Regions from separate parts of the Pseudomonas sp. MDT2-39-1 genome, predicted to be linked through region 1. Evidence: predicted binding sites of a transcription regulator. Region 1 holds the regulator's gene; each other region holds the start of a gene.
The links. Region 1 encodes FliA, which starts transcription of late flagellar genes. Its sites were predicted from a motif close to CTAAAGTTTNNNNNNNNNNNGCCGNTAA; they were not measured.
Positions count from the first base shown of each region.

Region 1 (5,953 bases):
TGCAAGTTAAGCGTTTTTTCGCCGCCGATATGCGTCAGGCCATGAAACTGGTTCGTGATGAGCTGGGCGCTGATGCCGCCATTATTGGCAATCGCCGGATTGCCGGTGGTGTCGAGCTGACGGCTGCCCTGGATTACAAATTGTCTGCGCTGGCCCCGCGTGTTCCGAACATGGAACTCGAGGACGAGCTGCGCAAGACCCAGTCGCGGATTGTCACCGCCCAGGCCGAATTGAGCTTGCGTGGCGAAGGCGAAACCGAAGGCGACAAGACCACCAATCGCCAGTTATTCGCCGGCCTGCCGTTGACCGCCGCCGAGCCGCTGATCGAGCCGACGTATGCCGAACCTCGTCGCTCCGCTCCAGCCCCTGCGCCAGCCGCTGGCGGTGTGGACCCGCGTGCATTCGACTCGATGCGTTTCGAACTCAACAGCCTGCGCGAACTGATGGAAGTGCAACTCGGCTCCCTGGCCTGGAATCAGCTGCAAGGCAGCCGTCCGGCCCAGGCCAACCTCTGGCGTCGCCTGCAACGCATCGGCCTGTCCGGCCCGTTGTCCCGCGACTTGCTGGCGATGATTACCGACATTGAAGAACCCCGTCAGGCCTGGCGTATGTTGCTGGCGCACTTGGCGCGGATGATCGCCACACCGGAAGTCGAGCCACTGGAAGAGGGCGGCGTGATTGCCATGGTCGGCCCTGCCGGCATGGGCAAGACCACCACTCTGGCCAAGCTCGCGGCCCGCTACGTTCTGAAATATGGCGCGCAAAACATCGCGCTGGTGAGCATGGACAGCTACCGTATTGGTGCTCAGGAGCAACTCAAGACTCTGGGCCGGATCCTCAACGTGTCGGTAACTCACGTCGATCCGGGGCAATCGCTGGTGCAGGCGCTGGATCCCTTGCTGCGCAAACGCGTGGTGCTGATCGATACCGCGGGTCTTCAGGCCAGCGATCCGGCACTGCGCATGCAGCTCGAAAGCCTGGCCGGACGTGGCATCAAGTCAAAAAATTATCTGGTGTTGGCAACCACCAGCCAGAAACAGGTCCTAACGGCCGCTTATCACAGTTACAAACGCTGCGGTCTCGCTGGCTGCATCCTGACTAAACTGGATGAAACGGCATGCCTGGGCGAGGTGTTAAGCCTGGCCATCAGTCATGAATTACCGGTGGCCTACCTGACCGATGGCCCGCGGATTCCGGATGATTTGCATCTGCCGCGTCGTCATCAGTTGGTCAGTCGCGCCGTAAGCGTGCAAATGCAAGAAGAACCCAGCGAAGAAGCCATGGCTGACATGTTCGCTGATATTTACCACAGCCCGACCAAGCAGGTTGGCTGAGGTACTAATGAACAGTTTTTGTACCTACATCGATGGTCTGCCATGCATTGTTCAGTTTATGAGCGCGCAGCCAGTAATGTGGCCTCCGTCTATGCAAGACAAGGTAAAGAAATAACATGGGCAGCATGCATCCCGTACAGGTGATCGCGGTGACCGGCGGCAAAGGTGGCGTCGGGAAGACTAACGTGTCAGTGAACTTGTCCCTGGCTCTAGCTGAGCTCGGCCGGCGCGTCATGCTGCTGGACGCTGATCTGGGGCTGGCGAACGTCGACGTCCTGTTGGGGCTGACACCCAAACGTACCCTGGCCGACGTGATCGAAGGCCGCTGTGAGCTGCGCGACGTTCTGTTGCAGGGCCCCGGCGGTATTCGCATCGTCCCGGCCGCGTCCGGCACGCAGAGCATGGTTCATCTGAGCCCGGCTCAACACGCTGGCCTGATCCAGGCGTTCAGCGATATCGGCGACAACCTCGACGTCTTGGTGATCGACACCGCTGCGGGTATTGGTGACTCGGTAGTCAGTTTCGTTCGCGCAGCGCAAGAAGTCTTGCTGGTGGTGTGTGACGAGCCGACCTCGATCACGGATGCCTACGCGCTGATCAAACTGCTGAACCGCGATTACGGCATGAACCGCTTCCGCGTCCTGGCCAACATGGCCCAGAGCCCGCAGGAAGGTCGCAACCTGTTCGCCAAGTTGACCAAGGTCACGGACCGCTTCCTCGACGTCGCCTTACAATACGTCGGCGCGGTGCCTTATGACGAAAGCGTGCGTAAAGCGGTGCAGAAGCAGCGCGCCGTCTATGAAGCCTTTCCGCGCTCCAAGTGCTCCCTGGCGTTCAAGGCCATTGCACAGAAGGTCGATACCTGGCCGTTGCCTGCCAACCCGCGTGGGCACCTGGAGTTTTTCGTCGAGCGCCTCGTGCAACAAACGGCAGGACCGGTGTTATGACAGCCAGCGGTTACAACCTCTACAAGAAGTCGGCACGTGACGCGCAGTACGAGCTGATCGAGCGTTACGCGCCACTGGTCAAACGCATTGCTTACCACTTGCTGGCCCGTCTGCCGGCCAGTGTTCAGGTTGAAGACCTGATCCAGGCCGGGATGATCGGCCTGCTTGAAGTATCGACCAAATATGACGCCAGCAAAGGCGCGAGTTTCGAGACGTACGCGGGCATTCGAATCCGCGGCGCGATGCTCGATGAAGTACGCAAGGGGGACTGGGCGCCACGTTCGGTTCACCGCAATACCCGCATGGTCAGCGACGCCATTCGCTCGATTGAAGCTAAAACCGGTCGTGACGCTAAAGATCATGAGGTTGCGGCCGAACTCCAATTGAGTCTCGACGATTATTACGGGATTTTGAACGACACCCTGGGCAGCCGGTTATTCAGTTTCGACGATCTGTTGCAGGACGGCGAACACGAAGGGCTGCACGAGGATGGCGCGAGTGCACATCTGGAGCCGTCACGCGATCTGGAAGATGAACGCTTCCAGGCAGCGCTGGCGGACGCGATTGCCAATTTGCCGGAGCGTGAGCGACTGGTGTTGGCGCTGTACTACGACGAAGAGCTGAACCTCAAGGAAATCGGTGAGGTCCTGGGGGTCAGCGAGTCTCGGGTCAGCCAGTTACACAGCCAGTGCGCGGCCCGTTTGCGGGGGCGTTTGGGGGAGTGGCGAGCGCGCTGAGGGCAGTGTGGGGACACTGCGAACGAGGCCGGTGTGGTGTTGAACTGCACCGGTCGCGATCTGTTGTGCTCCATACAGACATCGAGTGCATTGCCGGATTGATTGAAATGGCGCGTCCAGGTGCTGGGCGCGTTTAAGACTGCTTGGAGGTCGAATTGGACAAGAACATGAAAATCCTCATCGTTGATGACTTCTCAACGATGCGGCGGATCATAAAAAACCTGTTGCGTGACCTTGGGTTCACCAACACGGTCGAGGCCGACGATGGCATTACAGCCATTCCGGTTCTCAACAGCGGGAGCATCGACTTTCTGGTAACGGACTGGAACATGCCTGGCATGACCGGTATCGATCTGCTGCGCCACGTGCGCGCCGATGAAAAGCTCAAGCACCTACCGGTGTTGATGGTGACCGCTGAAGCCAAGCGCGAGCAGATCATCGAAGCGGCCCAGGCCGGTGTTAACGGCTATGTGGTCAAACCATTCACGGCCCAGGCGTTGAAAGAAAAAATCGAGAAGATTTTCGAACGCATCGGTTGATCCACTGCGCCACGGGGGAGCTATGGAGCATAAAGAATCTTCACTGGGCGATTTTGAATCGACCCTGAAAAAACACGCGGTCGAACTGGTCGAAAGCCTTGAAAAAGGCAGGTTCGGCGACGCTGTGCAACTTATCCATGAGCTCAATCAGACCCGTGACCGCGGCCTGTATCAGGAAGTGGGCAAGCTCACTCGCGAGCTGCATAGCGCGATCGTCAATTTCCAGATTGACCCGAACATGCCGCAAGCCGAGGAAGTGTCGCAGATCACGGACGCCACCGAGCGCCTGGGGTATGTGGTCAAGCTGACCGAGGCCGCTGCCAACCGCACCATGGACCTGGTGGAGAATTCCACGCCGCTGGTCAACAGCCTGAGCGAAGAAGCCCAGGCGTTGAGCGCGGATTGGGGGCGGTTCATGCGTCGCGAAGTCGGGGCTGAAGAGTTCCGCGAACTGGCCCGGCGCGTCGACGGTTTCCTGACGCGCAGCAGCGAAGACAATCGCACGGTGTCGAGCAACCTCAACGACATTCTGCTGGCCCAGGATTACCAGGACCTCACCGGTCAGGTGATCAAGCGCGTGACCCAATTGGTCACCGAAGTTGAAAGCAACCTGCTCAAGCTCGTGCTCATGGCCAGTCAGGTAGACCGCTTTGCGGGTATCGAACATGACCGTGATGCGATGCTCGCTGAAAAAGATCCGCAAAAACATCTCTCTCAGGGTGAAGGTCCGCAGATTCATGCCGATAAAAGAGAAGACGTTGTGTCCGGTCAGGACGATGTGGACGATTTGTTATCCAGCCTAGGATTTTAGAGTTTTAGCATTTTAGGTTTTTTAGGTTTTTAGACCTCAGGAGCACCCCCTTAATGAGCTTCGGCGCCGATGAAGAGATCCTTCAGGATTTCCTGGTTGAGGCCGGCGAGATTCTAGAGCAACTGTCCGAACAGCTGGTCGAGCTTGAAAGCCGACCGGATGATGCGGACTTGCTCAATGCAATTTTTCGCGGTTTTCACACTGTAAAAGGGGGCGCCGGCTTCCTCCAGCTCAACGAGCTGGTGGAGTGCTGTCACATCGCCGAGAACGTGTTCGACATCCTGCGCAAGGGTGAACGTCGCGTCGACTCGGAACTGATGGACGTGGTTCTCGAAGCGCTGGACGCGGTGAACAGCATGTTCACCGAAGTTCGCGAACGCAGCCCGATTACGGCTGCCACGCCTGAATTGCTCGCGGCACTGGCCCGTCTGGCCGAGCCGCAAACGGCTGATGAAGCCGCACCGGTTGCTGAAGTGGTCGAAACACCTGCCGCTGAAGAATCGGGTGACATCACCGATAACGAATTCGAACAACTGCTGGACTCGCTGAACGCCGTCAAGGCTCAAGCCGAAGCGCCGGCCGTTGCTCCAGTGGCTGGCGCTGATTCTGCGGCCAGCGACGAAATCACCGATGCCGAGTTCGAGTCGTTGCTCGATCAACTGCACGGCAAAGGCCAGTTCGCCGTCGATGCGGTGGCGGCGCCCGCTGCACCGGCTGCCCCAAAAGCGGCAGGCGACAGCTCCGACATCACCGACGACGAATTCGAAGCATTGCTCGACCAACTGCACGGCAAAGGCAACTTTGCGGTGGATGCGCTGGAGTCGGCCATTGCCTCCGTACCCGCTCCGGCTGCGCCAACCGCTAAAGCGGCTGGCGGTGATCTGATTTCCGATCACGAGTTCGAATCGCTGCTCGACGAATTGCATGGCAAAGGCAAGTTCACTGAAGTCGGCACAGGTACTGCGGTGGCTGCTCCAGCCGCCAAGGCTGTTGCGCCGAAACCCGTCGCCAAAGCGCCCGAGCCTAAAGCCGAAGCGCCGAAGCCTGTTGCTGCTGCACCGGCTCCGGCCCGAACACCGTCCGCTCCACCACCGGAAAAACCGGCCAGCGAAGCCGAGACCACCGTGCGGGTCGATACCGCGCGTCTCGACGAAATCATGAACATGGTTGGCGAGTTGGTACTGGTGCGTAACCGCTTGGTCCGTCTGGGCCTCAACAGCGGCGACGAAGCCATGTCCAAGGCCGTGTCGAACCTCGACGTGGTCACGGCCGACCTGCAAACCGCGGTCATGAAGACGCGGATGCAACCGATCAAGAAAGTTTTCGGGCGCTTCCCGCGTCTCGTTCGCGACCTGGCACGCCAGCTCAAGAAAGAGATCAACCTGGAACTGGTCGGCGAAGAAACCGACCTCGACAAGAACCTCGTTGAGGCCCTGGCCGACCCGCTGGTCCACTTGGTGCGCAACTCGGTCGACCACGGTATCGAAGAGCCGGCCGAGCGCGAAGCGATGGGCAAGCCTCGCAGTGGCAAGGTGATCCTGTCCGCTGAACAGGAAGGCGACCACATCCTGCTGTCCATCTCCGA
Region 1 covers NZ_CM142716.1:5,058,090-5,064,042, forward strand. Annotated here, with positions in the region: gene flhF (flagellar biosynthesis protein FlhF) at 1-1,334, shown strand, start outside; gene fleN (flagellar synthesis regulator FleN) at 1,451-2,281, shown strand; gene fliA (RNA polymerase sigma factor FliA) at 2,278-3,018, shown strand; gene ACYZTM_RS23685 (chemotaxis response regulator CheY) at 3,186-3,557, shown strand; gene ACYZTM_RS23690 (protein phosphatase CheZ) at 3,580-4,368, shown strand; gene ACYZTM_RS23695 (chemotaxis protein CheA) at 4,422-5,953, shown strand, end outside.

Region 2 (5,953 bases), 2.1 Mb from region 1:
ACAAGCTTTGTTTAGCGTTCTCATGGTTTGCATTAGTATGCTGTTCCAACCGCAACGCAAAGGTGTACACCCTATGCTTGGCCAGATAACGAAATCGGAGAAAATCCTGTGAGGCTTGAGAAGTTGCGTGTGCAGAACTATCGCTGCTTCGCAGAATTCGAAATCGATTTCGATCCGCATCTGACCGTACTGATTGCTTCCAATGGCGGTGGTAAAACAACCATTCTGGATGCTGCCCGGGTGGCGTTATGGCCTTTTGTAAGAGGGTTCGATCTTGGCAGCCAGACCGGCAAATCTGCCACCATCCAGATCGAAGATGTGCGACTCGCGCAGTTCAGCAGTGGGAACATGGAGCCTCAGTCCCCCAGCGCTATCGAAGCCTATGGCGTCTGGGGCGACATACCCGACTCAGATCGCTGGTTGCAACAGCGCGTGAGCTTGAAAAAGTCCACCAATACCCTCGGCGACGCGGGGTCCAAGGCTCTGACTTTATACGGCAAATCGCTTCAGGAGCAGGTTCGTGGCGATACGCCAGTGACGCTACCAATGGTGACCTACCTCGGGACCTCCCGGCTTTGGTTCGAAGGGCGTTTCACCTCGGTGGCCGCCCAGACCACGCTCGACAAAAGCGAGTATTCCCGAACCTCCGGATACCTGAATTGCCTGTCCTATTCGTCCAGCTTCAAAACTTTCACTGTTTGGTACGGCTGGATCTATCGCAGCTATCGTGAAGCGCAACTGATAGCTCTGGAGCGCAGCATTGAGGTATCTGATATCGGGCAACGCTTTGAGCGGGTCATCGCAGCCATTAAAAATGCCATCGATCTATTGATAAAAGCGCCCACTGGCTGGCACAGCCTGGAGTACAGCGCCAGCCATCACCAACAGCTAGTCATGCACCACCCTGAACAGGGAGTGTTGCCTGTAGATATGCTCAGCGATGGACTGAGAAACACCATTGCAATGGTTGCCGATCTCGCCTTTCGTGCTTGCAAACTCAACCCGCATCTCGGTGAGCGAGCAGCGCTGGAAACCCCGGGTATTGCATTGATCGATGAAGTGGACATGTTCCTGCACCCCCACTGGCAGCAGACAATCATCGGGGGATTACGAGCAGCTTTTCCTGCCATGCAATTCATTGTCACTACCCATAGCCCACAGGTGCTCAGCACAGTGCGGCGCGAGAATATCCGGGTAATCGGCAGGGATGCACAGGGCCAGATAGTTGCCTCGCAGCCCCTTGCCATGACCTACGGCGAACCGAGCAACAGCGTGCTCCACAGCGTAATGCAGGTCGATCCGCAGCCTCCTGTTGATGAGAAACCGGACTTGCTGCAACTTACCGAGTGGGTGGACAAGGGCCGCTATGCCGAACGGTCAGCCATTGATCTGATGGAGCATTTGACCGAAATGCTGGGTGAACAGCATCCTCAGCTTCAACGCCTGCAACGCAGCATCAAGCGGCAAGAGGCGCTTAAAAGATGAAGGCTGTTCGCAAGCGCGGAGAAGGTCCTTTTCAGCTGGCCAACGCACATGAAAATCCACCAACCACAGACGGTACCGCCACCAGCAGATGGAAGAGCTTTGTCCATAAGACGCGGGTTTTCGACTATTTATTGGAAGAACAATACGGCTTGTGTTGCTACAGCGAAATCAGACCGGACCAGGTCGGCGTAGGCTTCCACATCGAGCATGTCGAAAACAAAAGCCAGCATCCTCGACGCACCTTTGACTACAGCAACCTGGCGGCCTGCGCACTGGACAGCGAAACAGACTTGAAGGCATTCAAGGCGCAGCAAGCTGAAATATTTGGTGGCCACGCGCTCGGCAAATCGAAAGGGGTCGACATTGCCCGCTTCGTCTCGTGCCATCAGCCTGATAGTCCGCGCTACTTCGCTTACCTGTCCGATGGACGTGTGGTACCTGCTGATAGACTGTCACCGCAGGATGATGACCGCGCCCGGTATACCATCGACTTGCTTAATCTGAACAGCCCTTACCTTCAGGTTCTGCGTCAGCGCTGGTGGAGCGAGCTGGAATCGCTTTTCGAAGAGCATATTGATCAGGATATGAACCTGCATTGTCTCGCCGGGATCGACTTGGTACCTATCAGAGGAAATCTAAGTCCGTTTTTCAGTCTCACGCGCAAGTTTTTTGGAAGCGTTGCCGAGGAAGTACTTGAACGTGACGCCCCTCATTTACGCTGACAAGATCCAATCAGTTAAGCCGCCGAAGCGGCATCCTGAAACATCCAATTGAAAAGCCGCAAAGGGTGCCTGTCTGGGACCGACACCCTGGCTGAATTCAACGAAACCGGTCAACCTCATGACGCAAGTCCGCCGCCAGCTTCTCCAGCTCTTTGGCGGTCACGGCAAGGTTCGACACCACTTCGCGCTGCTCACTGTTCGCCAGCGCAATGCTTTGCAGGTTGCTGCTGAGCAACGTCGCCGTGCTGCTCTGCTCCTGGGTCGCAGTGGTGATCGCCGCAAACTGCTGGCCCGCCGAGCGGCTTTGCTCATCGATCCGCGCCAGGGCCGAGGCCACATTGGCGTTACGTGACAGGCCTTCCTGCATCAGCACATTGCCTTGCTCCATGGTGCTGATCGCGTTGCCGGTTTCCTGCTGGATGCTTTGAATCATCCCGGAAATTTCATCAGTAGCCTGGCGCGTACGCGAAGCCAGGTTGCGCACCTCGTCGGCCACCACCGCAAAACCGCGACCCTGCTCACCGGCACGGGCCGCTTCGATGGCCGCGTTCAGCGCCAGCAGGTTGGTTTGATCAGCAATCGAGGTAATCACCCCGACGATGCCGCCGATTTCCTGGGAGCGCTGGCCGAGGGTGTTGATCACCGTCGCGGTACTGTTCAACGCGCCAGCGATTTGCTCCAGCGACGAAGACGCTTCATCCATCGACGTACGACCGATCTGCGTTTGTTGTGCGTTTTCCTGCGCCAGACGCTGGGTGTTGCCCATGTTGTCGGCGATGTTCAGGGACGTCGCGCTGAACTCTTCCACGGCGCCGGCCATGCTGGTGATTTCGCCCGACTGCTGCTCCATCCCTTCATAGGCACCACCGGACAGGCCGGACAAGGCCTGGGCACGGCTGTTGACCTCGCCGGAAGCCTTGCGGATGTGCTCGACCATGGTCGACAAGGCCTGGCTCATCTGGTTGAAGGCACGGGCCAACTGACCGATTTCGTCATTGCTCGACACGCTCAGGCGCACGCTCAAATCACCGGCGCCCAGGGCTTCTGCCTGACGCACCAGATCACCCAGCGGCGCGAGTTTGCTGCGCAGCAGCCAGACCGCCGAGCCGACTGCGATCAACATCGCCAGCAGACTGCCAATCGCCAATTGAATGCCGACATTCCAGGTCACGGCGCTGATTTCGTCCTGCGGCATGCTCGCCACGACCGACCACGGACCGCCTTCAAACGGCACGGCCACGCTGTAGAATTCCTCGGACTTGTCGCTCCAGAAATCGGCCTTGCCCGGGGTTTTCGCCAGGTCGACGATGGCCGGGACTGCCTGATCCAGCGCTTGCACGCCAGCGATCGGCACCAGCCACTTTTTCTGCTCATCGAGCAGCGCAAGTGAGCCGGTCTGGCCGATGCGGAAGCGTTTGAGATTCTCGAACTGCGCGTTCTGCGCGTCGGTGTAATCGAATCCTACGAACAGCACGGCAATCACCTTGCCGGCGCTGTCGCGCACGGGCGTGTATTGCGTCATGTAGGAGCGATCGAAGAGCAAGGCGCGACCAACATAGCTCTGCCCTGCCATCAAGCGCGCATAGGCCGGGTTAGCGTGATCCAGCAAGGTGCCGATGGCCCGGTTGCCGTCCTGCTTGGTCAGGGAGGTACTGACCCGGACGAAGTCTTCGCCACTGCGCACGAACACTGTCGCGACACCCGCCGTCATTTGCTTGAACTCGTCCACTTCCTTGAAGTTGTTGTTCAACACTTCGCTGCCCAGGTGCAGGCCCGGGGTCTGGGTGCCCGCCACAGCCACCGGTTCGTCCGGGTGCACGCTCAGACCCGCGCTGAAGCGCTTCTCGAACAGACCGGCCAGACGCTGGGTGCTCTCACGCAACGTGCCGTGAAAGGTACTCAACTGATCGGCCAGCAATCGGGCTTCACTGGCCAGGTGCTCTTCGCGGGTGGCGAGGTTGGCGGTGTCCAGCGAACGCAGGGCGAACACGGTACTGCCAGTGATGACAATCGCCAGTATCACGGCAAGCGCAAGACCAAGCTGTGAGGCGATCCGGGCACGAGGTTGAGACATGACAGCTCCTGGCCGAGTGACTGGATCATCCTGATCACGACGCGCGCTCGGCAAAATTCTAATTGGGGGAATTACGGCGAACCTGCACGAAGGTCCAACCTGCAGATTTTCGGCGGCAAACCTGAATACTTGAGTAATTAGCCGGGATATGGCGCAAGGCCTCTATTGCAGGGGCTCTATCGATTCAGCTCAAGCGCTCGACATCCGGTAAATCCATGGCCCGGACCTCGCCTTGGAGGAAATCGCTGAGCCTGCGCAAACGTTCACCTCCAGGACGGGTTTTCGGCCAGACAAGATAATAATTCTCACCGCTGGCGACGGCCGTCGGCCACGGCAAACTCAGACGACCCTGCGCGACATCCTCCGCCACCATCAGCAAATCGCCCATGGACACGCCGTAACCCCGCGCCGCAGCAATCATGCCCAGCTCCAGCGTGTCGAACACCTGCCCGCCCTTGAGCGACACCTGATCGGCCAGGCCCATGCGCGAAAGCCATGTGCGCCAGTCACGCCGGTCCGGAGCGGGGTGCAGCAGTTCAGTGCTGGCCAGACGTGCGACATCCCACGGCTGATCGTCCATCAGGTTCGGCGCACCGACCGGGATCAATTCTTCCGGGAACAGCAGCGTCGCCTCCCAGTCCGGTGGGAAATTCCCGGTGCTGAGGATGACGGCGCAGTCGAAGGGTTCGTGGTTGAAGTCCACGGTGTCGATGTCCATCCAGGCGCTGGTCAATTGCACTTCGTTGCCCGGTTGCAAGTGCCGGAAGCGACTCAGGCGCGCCAACAGCCAGCGCATGGTCAACGTCGACGGGGCCTTCATGCGCAGGATGTCATCCTCGGCGCGCAAGGTATTGCAGGCGCGTTCAAGCGCGGTAAAACCTTCACGAATGCCGGGCAGGATCAGCCGCGCCGACTCGGTCAGTTGCAGGTTGCGTCCGCTGCGATGAAACAGCCGGCAGGCAAAATGCTCTTCGAGTGTACGAATGTGTCGACTGACCGCGCTTTGGGTGATCGACAGTTCTTCCGCGGCGCGGGTAAACGAGCTATGCCGCGCCGCCGCTTCGAATGCGCGCAGGGCATACAAGGGAGGAAGACGACGGGACATTCGGAAAGCTCCTATAGCGCGGTTAGGCCACGTTAGCAGAAACTTGTCAGCATGAGTCTGACTCATGCCACCCATCCTTTTTATCCCTTTGTGAAAAGCCCGTAGAGCGCCGAGAATCGGCTCTCTCCTGTTCTCTCTGATAATCGAGGCGTGATGACCATGCAGCATCCAGCACGTACCGAACTCTGGGCCATCCTGCGGCTGGCGGGGCCGTTGATTGCCTCGCAGTTGGCGCACATGCTGATGGTCCTCACCGACACCTTGATGATGGCGCGCATGAGTCCGGAAGCGCTAGCCGGTGGCGGTTTAGGCGCGGCGACCTATTCGTTTGTGTCGATCTTCTGCATCGGCGTGATCGCGGCGGTCGGCACATTGGTGGCGATCCGTCAGGGCGCGGGCGACATCGTCGGCGCCGCGCGACTGACCCAGGCCGGATTGTGGCTGGCGTGGTTGATGGCGTTGGTGGCGGGTCTGCTGCTGTGGAACCTAAAACCGGTGCTGCTGCTGTTCGGCCAGACCGAAACCAACGTCCAGGCCGCCGGGCAGTTTCTGCTGATACTGCCGTTC
Region 2 covers NZ_CM142716.1:2,974,569-2,980,521, forward strand. Annotated here, with positions in the region: gene ACYZTM_RS14270 (AAA family ATPase) at 109-1,485, shown strand; gene ACYZTM_RS14275 (retron system putative HNH endonuclease) at 1,482-2,207, shown strand; gene ACYZTM_RS14280 (methyl-accepting chemotaxis protein) at 2,305-4,281, opposite strand; gene ACYZTM_RS14285 (LysR substrate-binding domain-containing protein) at 4,466-5,386, opposite strand; gene ACYZTM_RS14290 (NorM family multidrug efflux MATE transporter) at 5,546-5,953, shown strand, end outside.
Region 2: a site for FliA is predicted at 4,388-4,415, ahead of ACYZTM_RS14280 (methyl-accepting chemotaxis protein). Genes of this name have one in related genera too.

Region 3 (5,953 bases), 1.5 Mb from region 1:
ATCAGTAACGTTGCACAAAGACGCACCATGGGATGCCCCACCTTGTTACTTGACCGGAGACGGTAACCCTCGACTGCATAACTCGGGCCAGAATACGAAATAGCCAGAAACAAAAAACTCCGTATCTGACCCTTGCGTGATCAGAATACAGAGTTTTTTGGGTGGTGCCTGAGCTGTTTGAACTCTTTACGCAAGTCTTTACGCAGCGGCGAACAACTGCTCGCTGATTTGCGTGTGAGCGTCGCTCATGGCTTTGGTGCGCACTTCGTCACCGTAGGCCAGGCCATGGGCACGAACAAACTCAATGTCGGTGATGCCGATGAAGCCGAACAGCACTTTCAAGTACTCTTCATGCGCAACGCCAGTCGCCTGACCGGCATGCAGACCGCCGGAAGTCGAGACGATCACGACTTTCTTGCCGCCGCACAGGCCTTCAGGGCCGGCTTCGGTGTAGCGGAAGGTCTGACCGGCAACGGCAATGCGGTCGATCCAGGCCTTGAGTTGGGTCGGGATGGTGAAGTTGTACATCGGCGCTGCGATCACAACGGCGTCGGCAGCGAGGAATTCGGCCAGGGTGGTGGCGCTCAGCTCGGCTTCGTGCTGTTGCGCGGCGTTGCGCAGTTCAGCGGTGGTGCCGGCGGCAACCAGGGTGGTGGCGGAGAAATGGCTGATGGCATCAGCGGCCAGGTCGCGGTATGTCACCACGGCGGTTGGCTCGGCGGCTTGCCAGGCTTTGACGACTTCGCTGCTCAGCAGACGGGAAGCCGAGTTGTCACCAAGAATGCTCGAATCGATATGCAACAGTTTCATAAGGGATCTCCAGGTGAGGATCGCCACCGGGCGATCTGATGGGGAGGATCCTACAGATGAAACCAATAGCTGATTAGCCCGCAACAATGCGATAGTTCGTCCCACTGATAGAACAATCGGATTCCCATCATGCAAGACCTCAACGACCTTTACTATTTCGCCAAGGTGGTCGAAGCCGGCGGCTTCGCAGCGGCCGGGCGTTTGCTGGGGATTCCCAAGTCCCGGCTGTCACGCCGCATTGCCGAACTGGAAGAACGCCTCGGCGCGCGCCTGCTGCAACGCACCACCCGACAGCTCAAGCTGACGGCGGTGGGTGAACGTTACCTGCGGCACTGTCAGGCGATGCTGCTGGAAGCCGAGATGGCCGATGAGGCCGTGGCCAGTATGTCCAGCGAGCCCCGGGGACGCTTGCGGGTTTCCTGCCCCGTCGGCCTGGCCCACGAAATGCTGCCGATGGTGATCAGCAGATTTCTTGAAAAATACCCCCAGGTTCAACTGGAAGTCATGCTGATCAATCGCCGTGTTGATCTGGTCACTGAAGGTGTCGATGTCGCGCTGCGGGTCCGTGATTTGGGCGATGAGGATCCGCTGCTGGTGACCCGTCGCTTGCGCCAGGCGCAGATGGCGATGGTCGCCAGCCCGGCCTTCCTGCACGAACGTGAGATCAACCACCCCGAAGACCTGAAAGCCTTGCCGGTGCTCGGCGCGCTGGAAGCCGACCGAATGGTGCACATCCGCATGCTCGATCAACAGGGCAAAAGCTATGACTTGAGCCTGGAAGCACGATTGGGCATCGACGATTTCATTGTGCGCAAGGCCTGCACGCTCGCCGGCCAAGGCTTTACGATGCTGCCGATGATGTATTGCGAAACGGAACTGGAGAATGGCTCGCTGGTGCAGTTGCTGCCCGACTGGTCATTGCCTGGCGGCTGGCTGCAAGCGGTCTACCCTCATCGGCGCGGGGTGATGCCGGCCGTGCGCGCCTGGATCGACCATTTGATCGAATCATTCAATGCCTGTGGGGACCGATTGATATGAAGGCTGGACGCATGGGCGAAGAGGACGTCGCGCAATTCTGTCTCGCGTTGCCCGGCGCGCGGGAAGACTATAAATGGGGAGGCGTTCGGGTGTTTTCGATTGCCGGGAACAAGATGTTCGCCTTGCAGAATCTGCGCGGCGATTCCCTGGCCTTCAAGGTCGACAAGGATCTGTTCCTTGGACATTGCGACCGCCCGGGCATTCACCCGGCGCCATATCTGGCGCGGGCTCAGTGGATCATCATGCAAACGCCCTACCCGCTGGGCAGCGAAGAGTTGCAAGGGTTGTTGCAACGCTCTCACCAACTGGTGGTGAGCAAGCTGCCCAAGCGCACCCAGATCAGTTTGCTGCTTTAAAACTCTTTGTTTTAGAACAATGCAAACAGATGCGCGCCAAGAAACAGCTGATCGATCCAGAACACCTGGTGCATCAGCACAATAAGCCAGAACACTAGCTGGAACGAAAGCTTGCGGGTCTTGTGCCGAAACACTTGCTGGGCCAGCAAGGCGCCGGGCCAGCCGCCCGCCAGTTCGACCGCGTGCAGGACGTTCTCCGGGGTCCGCCAGCTGTCGGCGCGAGCCTTGCGCTTGTCGCTCCAGTACAGAAAGAACGCCAGCACGCTGACGATGCCATAGGCCGCCAGCGGAATCAGCGAAATCCCGCGCAGCCACAACGACACCGAGCCCGTCAGCGGCAGCGCGCACAGGATCGCCAGCACCAGCAGTTTCAGCCGTAGATGCTGGATTTTCTCGCGTCCGGGATTGTTGCGCGCGCTGGAGTCATTCATGGACGTGCTGCTGCCCAATCGACCCAACCGAACTGCCAGGTGGCCAGAATGAGCAGACCGAACGCGATGCGATACCAGGCGAATGCCGCATAGCTGTGAGTGCCGATGAACACCAGCAAGGCTCTGACGGCAATCATCGCGAAGATGAACGCGGTGACGAAGCCGATCGCAAACACCGGAAGATCAGCCGGCACGAACAGGTCGCGGTACTTGTAGCCCGAGTACACCGCTGCACCGACCATGGTCGGCATCGCCAGGAAGAACGAGAACTCGGTGGCCGTCTTGCGCGACAACCCGAACAGCAAACCGCCAATGATGGTCGAGCCGGAACGAGAGGTCCCGGGAATCATCGCCAGGCACTGGGCAAAGCCGACTTTCAGGGCATCTTTCCAAGTGATCTCGTCGACGGTGTGGGCATGCACTTCATGCTGACGCTGTTCCGCCCACAGCATCACGATCCCGCCCACGACCAATGCCGTGGCGACGGTGATCGGGTTGAACAGATATTCGTGGATCAGATCGGCAAAAATCACCCCCAAAACCACCGCAGGCAGGAAAGCGATCAACAGGTTTGCGGTAAAGCGTCGGGCACTCGGTTGCGTCGGCAAGCCGATGACCACGTCGAAGATCTTGCGGCGAAATTCCCATACCACCGCCAGGATCGCCCCGAGCTGGATAATGATGTTGAACGCCATGGCTCGCTCGCCACCGAAGTTGAGCAAGTCCGCCACGATAATTTGGTGACCGGTACTGGAAATGGGCAAAAACTCCGTCAGCCCCTCTACAACTCCAAGAATCAATGCCTGCAAGGCGGTCCAAAGTTCCATCAATCCCCCAAAGGCGATGCGCCAAGGCATGCCCCATTAATTTTTTAAGCGTTCATCGCGCCAAGCGTAGCTGAAGTCCCGCGCGCAAAGGATCCAGACGGAGCCGTAAAAACTCCGTGAAAAATCAACTTGGGTTCAGGTTTTTCCGCGCGGGGCCGAAATCCTATCAGACAAGCCTCGATAACGCTGCCGCGTAATGAGACTTGGGTCGCATATGCCCGACCGGCAAAGCGTGGTTGGATGCTGGCAATCGTTTATTACAAGAAAAAGAAATCGGAGTGACAGCGTTATGAACAGCTTGCGCAGTGTGTCGATCAGCCGACGCTTGTGGCTCATCTTGATCGTGTCGGTGGTGATGTTATTGACGTTGGGCGTGTTGATGCTCAAACAGATCCATGACGACCTTTACCAGGCAAAGGCCCAGAAAACCCAGCACGTGGTGCAGACCGCCAGCGGCATTCTGAATTACTACCACGGCCTGGAAACCGCCGGCACACTCACCCGCGATGCCGCACAGAAGCAGGCACTGACGGCCGTGCGCGGTCTGCGTTATGACCAGAACGATTATTTCTGGATCAACGATCTGACGCCGGTGATGGTGATGCACCCCGCCAACCCTAAACTCGATGGCCAGAACCTCTCGGCAATCCGCGACCCGGACGGTTTTGCACTGTTCAACGAAATGGTGGCCGTCGCCAAGGCCAAGGGTGCCGGCACGGTCAACTACCGCTGGCCTAAACCGGGTGCCAGCGCCCCGGTCGAGAAAACCTCCTACGTCAAATTGTTCGAGCCTTGGGGTTGGGTGATTGGCTCGGGGGTGTACATCGATGACATGCAGGCCGAGTTCTATGGTCAGGTGTGGAAGGCTTCTTTCGTCGGCCTGGTGATTGCGCTGATCATGGCGCTGCTGGTGATCATGATCGCTCGCAGCATCGTGCGTCCGCTCCAGGCTACCGTGACCGCCATGGCCAATATCGCCAGCGGTGAAAGCGACCTGACCCGCAGCCTCGACACCCATGGCCAGGATGAAGTCACTCAGTTGGCCCGTCACTTCAATGCCTTCACCGCCAAACTGCGCGGGGTGATCAGCGAGCTGCAAGTGTCCGCCAGCGCCTTGGGCCAGTCTTCCAGCGAACTGGGGAACGACGCCGCCCAGGCTCAGCAACGCAGTCAGCAACAGTCCCAGCAAATGGAGTTGGTGGCGACCGCGATCAACGAAGTGACTTACGGCGTGCAGGATGTCGCCAAGAATGCCGAGCACGCGGCCAGCGAAATGCGCGATGCCGAATCTCAGGCGCAACAGGGGCAGGTCAACATTGATGGCAGCTTGCAGCAGATCGACAAACTGTCCGGCACCATCGATCAAGCCGTTGAAGTGATTCGTACCCTGGCGGCTGAAAGCAACCAGATTGGCAGCGTGCTGGAGGTTATCCGCTCCATCGCCGAGCAAACCAATTTGCTGGCGCTCAACGCCGCTATTGAAGCCGCTCGGGCCGGCGAGCAAGGTCGAGGGTTTGCGGTGGTGGCCGATGAAGTACGCCTGTTGGCTCAACGCACCCAGAAGTCCACGGCGGAGATCCAGTCGATGATCGAACGCCTGCAAACGCACTCCGAAGCGGCGGTCAAAGTGATCGGCGACAGCAGCAGAGCCTCGCAACTGACCATCGAACAGGCCGGTCTTGCGGGCGCCAGCCTGAATGCAATCGGCCAGGCGTTGCGCAACCTCAACGGGTTGAACGCGTCTATCGCCAGCGCGACCCTGCAGCAAGCCCATGTGGTGGAAGACATCAATCAGAACGTCACCCAGGCCGCGGGGTTGTCCCACAGCACCGCGCTGGCGGCGGAGCAGTCGAGCGTGGCCAGTGTCCGGCTCAAGGACTTGAGCGAGCAGTTGAACGGCCTTCTCAAACAGTTCCGCGTGTAAAACCCCCTCTTGTAGCAGCTGCCCCGTGGCGAGGGGCAGCTGCTACGGGCCGCGCGAGCCGGTTCTACTTGGCGGCGCCTGCCGGTACAATCCGCCCCCCTCTTTCGTTTTCCCAAGGAACCTCCATGTCCGGGCTTGAACTGTTTGCCGCCACCCTCGGCGTGATTGCCGTCTGGTTGACGGTCAAACAGAACCCTTGGTGCTGGCCGATCGGCTTGGTCATGGTGCTGCTTTACAGCTGGATCTTTTTTGAAGTGAAGCTGTATTCGGACATGCTCCTGCAAGTGGTCTACGCCGGGCTGCAGCTCTACGGCTGGTGGCAATGGACCCGCGCGGGCGAGGCGAATACCGGTCGGCAGGTCAGCCGGCTCGATGGAAAATCGATCGCATTGGGCCTTCTGGCCGGCGCCATTGGCAGTCTGCTGCTGGGCGCCGCCATGGCGCACTGGACGGATGCCGCCCAGCCATGGCTCGACGCTGCGCTGGCCGGGTTCAGCCTGGTGGCGCAATTATGGATGGCGCAAAAACGCGTGCAATGCTGGCCGCTGTGGATCGCCGTTGATGTGA
Region 3 covers NZ_CM142716.1:213,769-219,721, forward strand. Annotated here, with positions in the region: gene ACYZTM_RS00985 (alpha/beta hydrolase family protein) at 1-29, opposite strand, end outside; gene ACYZTM_RS00990 (FMN-dependent NADH-azoreductase) at 199-810, opposite strand; gene ACYZTM_RS00995 (LysR substrate-binding domain-containing protein) at 940-1,848, shown strand; gene ACYZTM_RS01000 (MmcQ/YjbR family DNA-binding protein) at 1,845-2,204, shown strand; gene ACYZTM_RS01005 (DUF1294 domain-containing protein) at 2,216-2,635, opposite strand; gene ACYZTM_RS01010 (undecaprenyl-diphosphate phosphatase) at 2,632-3,462, opposite strand; gene ACYZTM_RS01015 (methyl-accepting chemotaxis protein) at 3,752-5,386, shown strand; gene pnuC (nicotinamide riboside transporter PnuC) at 5,512-5,953, shown strand, end outside.
Region 3: a site for FliA is predicted at 3,597-3,624, ahead of ACYZTM_RS01015 (methyl-accepting chemotaxis protein). Genes of this name have one in related genera too.

Region 4 (5,953 bases), 2.8 Mb from region 1:
TTTGTCGCCACCGTCAGACCGTCAGCGCTGGTGTTTTTCTTGACCGAAGAATTGGCCAAGACGTCCTTGATGCTTACGCCGATGGTGGTATCGGTAACACTCATCTGAGTCGCCCCTTATCACTGACCGAGGGTCAGGACCTTCTGCATCATGGTTTTGGCGGTGTTCATCATTTCGGCGTTGGTCTGGAACGAACGACTGGCGGAAATCATGTCGGCCATTTCTTCGACGACGTTGACGTTCGGGTAGTAGACGTAGCCCTTGCCATCGGCGGCCGGATGGTTCGGCTCGTAACGCGCTTCAAGGTTGCTCTGGTCTTCGACCACGCCCAGCACCTGCACGCCTTGACCGGCGGCATCCTGGTTCTGGAACAGCGAATCGCTGCCGCCGCTCTGGCCGCCCTGGAACATGGTGGCGAATACCGGGTGACGGGCGCGATAGGTCTGGTCGATGCTCGAAGAGACGGTTTCGGCGTTGGCGATGTTCGAAGCCACGGTGTTCAAGCGAGTGGTCTGGGCACTCATGCCGCTACCGGCAATGTTGAAAACACTGGATAGAGACATGAATTACTCTCCGCGCAGGGCTGATACCAGCCCTTTGAATTTGCTGTTGAGCAAGGTGAAGCTGGCCTGGAAGCCAACCGCGTTTTCCGCGTAGTTCGACTGTTCCAGTTGAGCATCCACGGTGTTCTGGTCGATCGACGGCTGCATCGGCGTGCGATACATCAGCGACTCGTCGCCATTGCCCAGGCCTTCGGCTTCGATATGACGGCTGTTGGTCATGTTCAAGGCAAAAGTGCCGCCCTTGGATTTCTCGTTCTGTGCGGCAAGCACTTTGGAGAATTCCAGGTCCCGAGCCTTGTAGTTCGGGGTGTCGGCGTTGGCGATGTTGTTGGCCAGGACTTCGGCACGCTGCGCGCGAAAGCCCAGGGCTTGTTCGTGAATACCGAGCGCTTTTTCGAAGCTGATGCTCATGTCGGGAAACCTTCGGGTGACCTGATTTTTCGTAACAGAGACATAGCAAGCGGCGTGCCAATTCAAAAAAGCCCGTAAACCGGGGCTTTGCCGGCAGTGGCAAGGCGGCAATGCCAGAAAAGCGGCAACCGTTTTCCGCCGCCTGCCGCTTTTCTGCCGCTTATCACTGGCAACACCGACCACTGTAGGAGCGAGGCTTGCCCGCGAAGACGGTGTGTCAGACAGCATCATCATTGACTGACACACCGTCTTCGCGGGCAAGCCTCGCTCCTACAGGGATTGCGGCGCTCGTGGGAATTCATCAGGACAAAAAAAACGGGAGCCGATGAGGGCTCCCGTTTTTGGATGACGACAACAAATCACTTCGCCTGGTAAATGATCCCCGGGCTGCACTGGACCATCTGGTAATGATCCGGCAAACCGTTCAGCGCTTCGGAGGCGCCGAGGAACAGATAACCGCCCGGCTTGAGCGTGCTGTGAATGCGCAAAAGGATGTCTTTCTTCACCTCGGCGGAGAAGTAGATCAGCACGTTGCGGCAGAACACGATGTCGAACTTGCCCAGGGCCGCGTAGCTGTCCAGCAGGTTGAACGAGCGAAACTCCACGCGACTCTTGATCGGCGCCTTGATGGCCCAGCGCCCCGGCCCTTTCGGGTCGAAGTAACGCTGAAGGCGCTCGGGCGACAGACCACGGCCGATGGCCAGGCTGTCGTACTCGCCAGTCTTGCAGTTGGTCAGCATGGTGCCGGACAAGTCGGTGGCCACAATTTGCGCCCCCATCTTCAGCTGGCCCATGTTGACGCGCTCGAACTCATCGATGGACATCGACAGCGAATACGGTTCCTGCCCCGACGAACACGCCGCCGACCAGATCCGCAGACGCTGGCCGGGGGCCGCTTTGATCGCTTCGGGCAGCACCTTGTTCTTCAAGACTTCAAACGGATAGGTGTCACGAAACCACAGGGTTTCGTTGGTGGTCATGGCATCCACCACCATCTCGCGCAAACCGCTGCGCGGCTGGGTCTGGATGCGCTGAACCAGCTCACCCAGGGACTTGATGCCTTGCTGCTCCATCAGTTTGTTGAGACGGCTCGAGACCAGGTACTGCTTGTTTTCACCGAGCAAAATGCCACAGGCTTTTTCCAGAAATACCCGGAACTGTTCGAAATCCAAATTACCCGTAGACAAAGATGCCGCCTCTTAAATCGTGTTAACCACCAGGGACAGAAGGCCCCTAGCTGATATCTGCTGCTTTGATCCGGTCGACTACCCGGGATGCCAGGTCATCAGGACGGAATTTGGCAAGGAAGTCATCCGCACCGACTTTCTTGACCATCGCCTGATTGAATACACCCGACAACGAAGTATGCAGGATGATGTGAAGCTTTTGCATGCGAGGGTCGCTGCGGATCTCAGCCGTGAGGGTGTACCCGTCCATCTCCGGCATCTCGATGTCGGAAATCATCATCAGGAACTCTTCTTCCGGCTTCTTACCCTCGTCGACCAGCTTGCGCAAGTAATCCAGCGCTTGCTTGCCGTCGTTCAACGCCACCACTTCGACGCCGACCGTCTGCAGGCAACGACTCACCTGCTTGCGCGCCACCGACGAGTCATCGACCGTCAATACGCGCAGGGACAGCGCCTTGTGCTGGGTTTCGACATCCACCACGCCGACCGAAATCGCTTCCGGTGTCGGCGCCACTTCCGCCAGCACTTTCTCGACGTCGATGATTTCGACTAACTGATTGTCGACCCGAGTCACAGCCGTCAGGTAATGATCGCGTCCCGTGCCCTTGGGTGGCGGATGTATCTCCTCCCAGTTCATGTTGACGATGCGCTCCACCGATCGCACCAGGAAACCCTGGGTCTTGGTGTTGTACTCCGTGATGATCACGAAGGGATTGCTCTGATCTTTAAGTGCGCCGGAGCCAGTCGCCATTGCCAGATCAAGAATCGGAATGGTCGCCCCCCGGATATTTGCCACACCGCACACGACAGGACTGGACTTGGGCATCACGGTCAGTTTGGGGCATTGCAGCACTTCCCGAACCTTGAACACGTTGATCCCATACAGCTGCTGGCCGTCGAGACGGAACAACAGCAGCTCAAGGCGATTCTGCCCAACCAGTTGCGTGCGCTGGTTTACCGCATCCATTACACCAGCCATGCATAGACTCCTACACCAACGCTTAAGTGTGTTGCGACGCACATTCATTGCTAAACGGCACGGCGCTTGCTTTTTAACTCTTATGAACACAGAACCGACATTTTTCCGACGCCTGACATCAACTTCCCGCAAATTGCTTTGCGCGATGTCGGCCGTTTGCCTGTTCAACGCTGGCAGCCCTGCCCTTGCTGACGCGGTTACCTTGCCTGACATGCTTATCGGCGTCACTCAGGGCTTTCTTGAATTCACCGTAGAAGACTATTTGGCTACCAGTCAAACGGAGGGACGCTACGAAATCGAGGTCAACCAGCTCGATCCGCGACTGCGCATGCCCATGTGCGACAAGGAATTGACAGCCACCCTCGAGAGCCCGGCGACCCCGATCGGGCGGGTGACGGTCAAGGTTCGTTGCGACAGTACGTCCCCCTGGACAGTCTTCGTGCCCGCTCAAGTCCGCCTGTTTCGAGACGTTGTCACGACCACGCGCCCGCTTAAACGCGCCGGGGTCATCGAGCCCGGCGACGTCATGTTGCGCGAGCGGGATATCAGCCTGATCAACCAGGGTTACTTCACCTCCATGGATCAGGCCGTCGGGCAGAAACTTACCCGACCAACGGTCGCCAATCAGGTGCTGACGCTGGTTCATCTCGAACAGGCGGAAGTCATCAGCAAGGGCGATCAAGTGGTGATTACCGCCCGCAGTGGTACGCTCAGTGTGCGTATGCCGGGCGAAGCCCTGTCCAACGGCGGCCTGCGTGAACAGATTCGTGTGAAAAACCTTAACTCCCAGCGGGTCATCAAGGCGCAAGTCACAGCGCCGGGCCAGGTGGAAGTGGCCATGTAGAGCGATCTGTTGGTGAAGAGATGGCGCTCCGCCCGGCTGTTCCCTAAACTGTGCCGCAGGCAGGACTAGCGCTGGCGCATGCAAGCTCATTGATAAATGGGCCTAAAGTTTTCGCAGGGATAGCCGAAAACATGGCAAGCGTCCAAATACCCAGAGGTTTTTATCATGGTCATCGATTTCAGCCGTTTGAACAGCTCCTCGTCACTTACCGGTAGTACGCGTACCAGCACCGCGAAGGAAACTGCCGAAACCGGCAAATCCGCGCCGCTGAATACCCCGGCCGAACAGGCCAGTACCGCCAAAAGCGGGGAATCGGTACACCTCAGCAATGAGGCTCAACAGTTGCAGAAGGTCACTGACAAGCTGCGCGATCAGCCTGCCGTCGACAACGCCCGCGTGGCCGAGTTGAAAGCAGCTATTGCCGATGGCAGCTATAAAGTCGACAGCAACCGTGTAGCCAACAAACTGCTCAACTTCGAAGCCCAGCGCTAGGCCAAGGCCCGCGCCAGGCTTTTGGACGCTTAAACCCCAAGGCCAGCCATGCACGACACTAATTTACTGCAACTGATCACCGACGATTTCGCCCCAGCACAGCACTTGCTGGAGTTACTGCAAACCGAGTCCCTCGCCTTGCACGGTCGCGACATGCCACTGCTCGAAGAGATTCTGGCGCAGAAACAGGCATTGATCATTTTGCTCGATCAGCATGGCCGCAAGCGCAGTGAAATCCTCGCCAGCCTCAATCTGCCGACCAATCGCAACGGCCTGGAACAACTTGCCAGCCAGTCGAGCATCGGCGATCAATTGCGGGAGCAGAGCGACAAACTGACCGATCTCCTGGCTCAATGCCAGGTGGCCAACATCAAAAATGGCCAGTCGATCCTGGTCCAGCAGGCCGCCACGGCCAATCAGCTGAAAATCCTCAACGGCGGTGAACCGCCAGCGCTTTACGATGCCCGCGGATCAACCTCCATGCTAGCGAAGCCGCGCCCGCTTAGTCAGGCTTGAGCCTGTTAATGAGCACGCTCTATGAAGACGCCTCACATGCTGGCAGTATGCTGGCAAGTCGCAGTCATATTTTGTCTGGAGAATGATGAACCGTGTTCAATGCCTTAAACGCGGAAGATGCTCCGCAGCCACCCAAGGTGCTATCCACGCCGATGGAAATCGCCGGTAACCTGCGGCAGCTGCAAGAGAGCCATGACCCGCTGATCATAACGTTCCACGAACGCAGCCAGCGCTTCCAGAGTTATCTGGTGGACGTCGACCGTGACGGCAACAGCATTGCCCTGGACGAAATGGTGCCTCGCGACGGCGAACGTTATCTGCTGGCCGGCGAGCCATTTCGCGTTGAAGGCTTCCACGACGGCGTGCGCATTGCCTGGGAAAGCAATGGCCTGCTGACCATCGATGAATCCGGTGATCGCTGCTACCGTGGCACTCTCCCTGATGAAGTGGTCTACCACCAGCGCCGCAATGCTTTTCGGGCGGCATTGAAGCTGGCGCAACTGATCGATGTCGAACTGGGCGGTGAAAAGCTCAAGTTCCCGATCAGGGGCAAGTTGCTGGACATCTCGGCCACTGGCTGCAAGCTGCGCTTTGAAGGTGACATCACCGCCAAGCTGCAACTGGGTCAGGTCTACGACCGCTTTGTTGCCAATCTGCCATTCGGCAGCATGACCGCGCCGGTGGAACTGCGTTACCTGCACTTCGAAGAAAGAATCTCCACCACCTTCGCCGGCATCCGCTTTCACAACATGAGCGGACTGGTGCAGCGCCAGGTCGAACGGTTCGTCTATCAGCTTCAGCGTGAAGCGCGCCGCTTCGACAAAGACGACATCTGATACAACGCTTCAACAAAAAACGGGCAGTCCCTTGCGGTGACTGCCCGTTTTTTATACGCCGGTTTTAAGGCCTGGCTTCGGTAAAACTTTGCTCGCGGCCCGCGCCCGGGTCTTCGGGCGGTGGA
Region 4 covers NZ_CM142716.1:1,499,524-1,505,476, forward strand. Annotated here, with positions in the region: gene flgD (flagellar hook assembly protein FlgD) at 1-104, opposite strand, end outside; gene flgC (flagellar basal body rod protein FlgC) at 120-563, opposite strand; gene flgB (flagellar basal body rod protein FlgB) at 567-974, opposite strand; gene cheR (protein-glutamate O-methyltransferase CheR) at 1,334-2,161, opposite strand; gene ACYZTM_RS07420 (chemotaxis protein CheV) at 2,208-3,140, opposite strand; gene flgA (flagellar basal body P-ring formation chaperone FlgA) at 3,223-3,984, shown strand; gene flgM (flagellar biosynthesis anti-sigma factor FlgM) at 4,150-4,476, shown strand; gene ACYZTM_RS07435 (flagella synthesis protein FlgN) at 4,525-4,992, shown strand; gene ACYZTM_RS07440 (flagellar brake protein) at 5,085-5,828, shown strand; gene ACYZTM_RS07445 (MFS transporter) at 5,893-5,953, opposite strand, start outside.
Region 4: a site for FliA is predicted at 4,087-4,114, ahead of flgM (flagellar biosynthesis anti-sigma factor FlgM). Genes of this name have one in related genera too.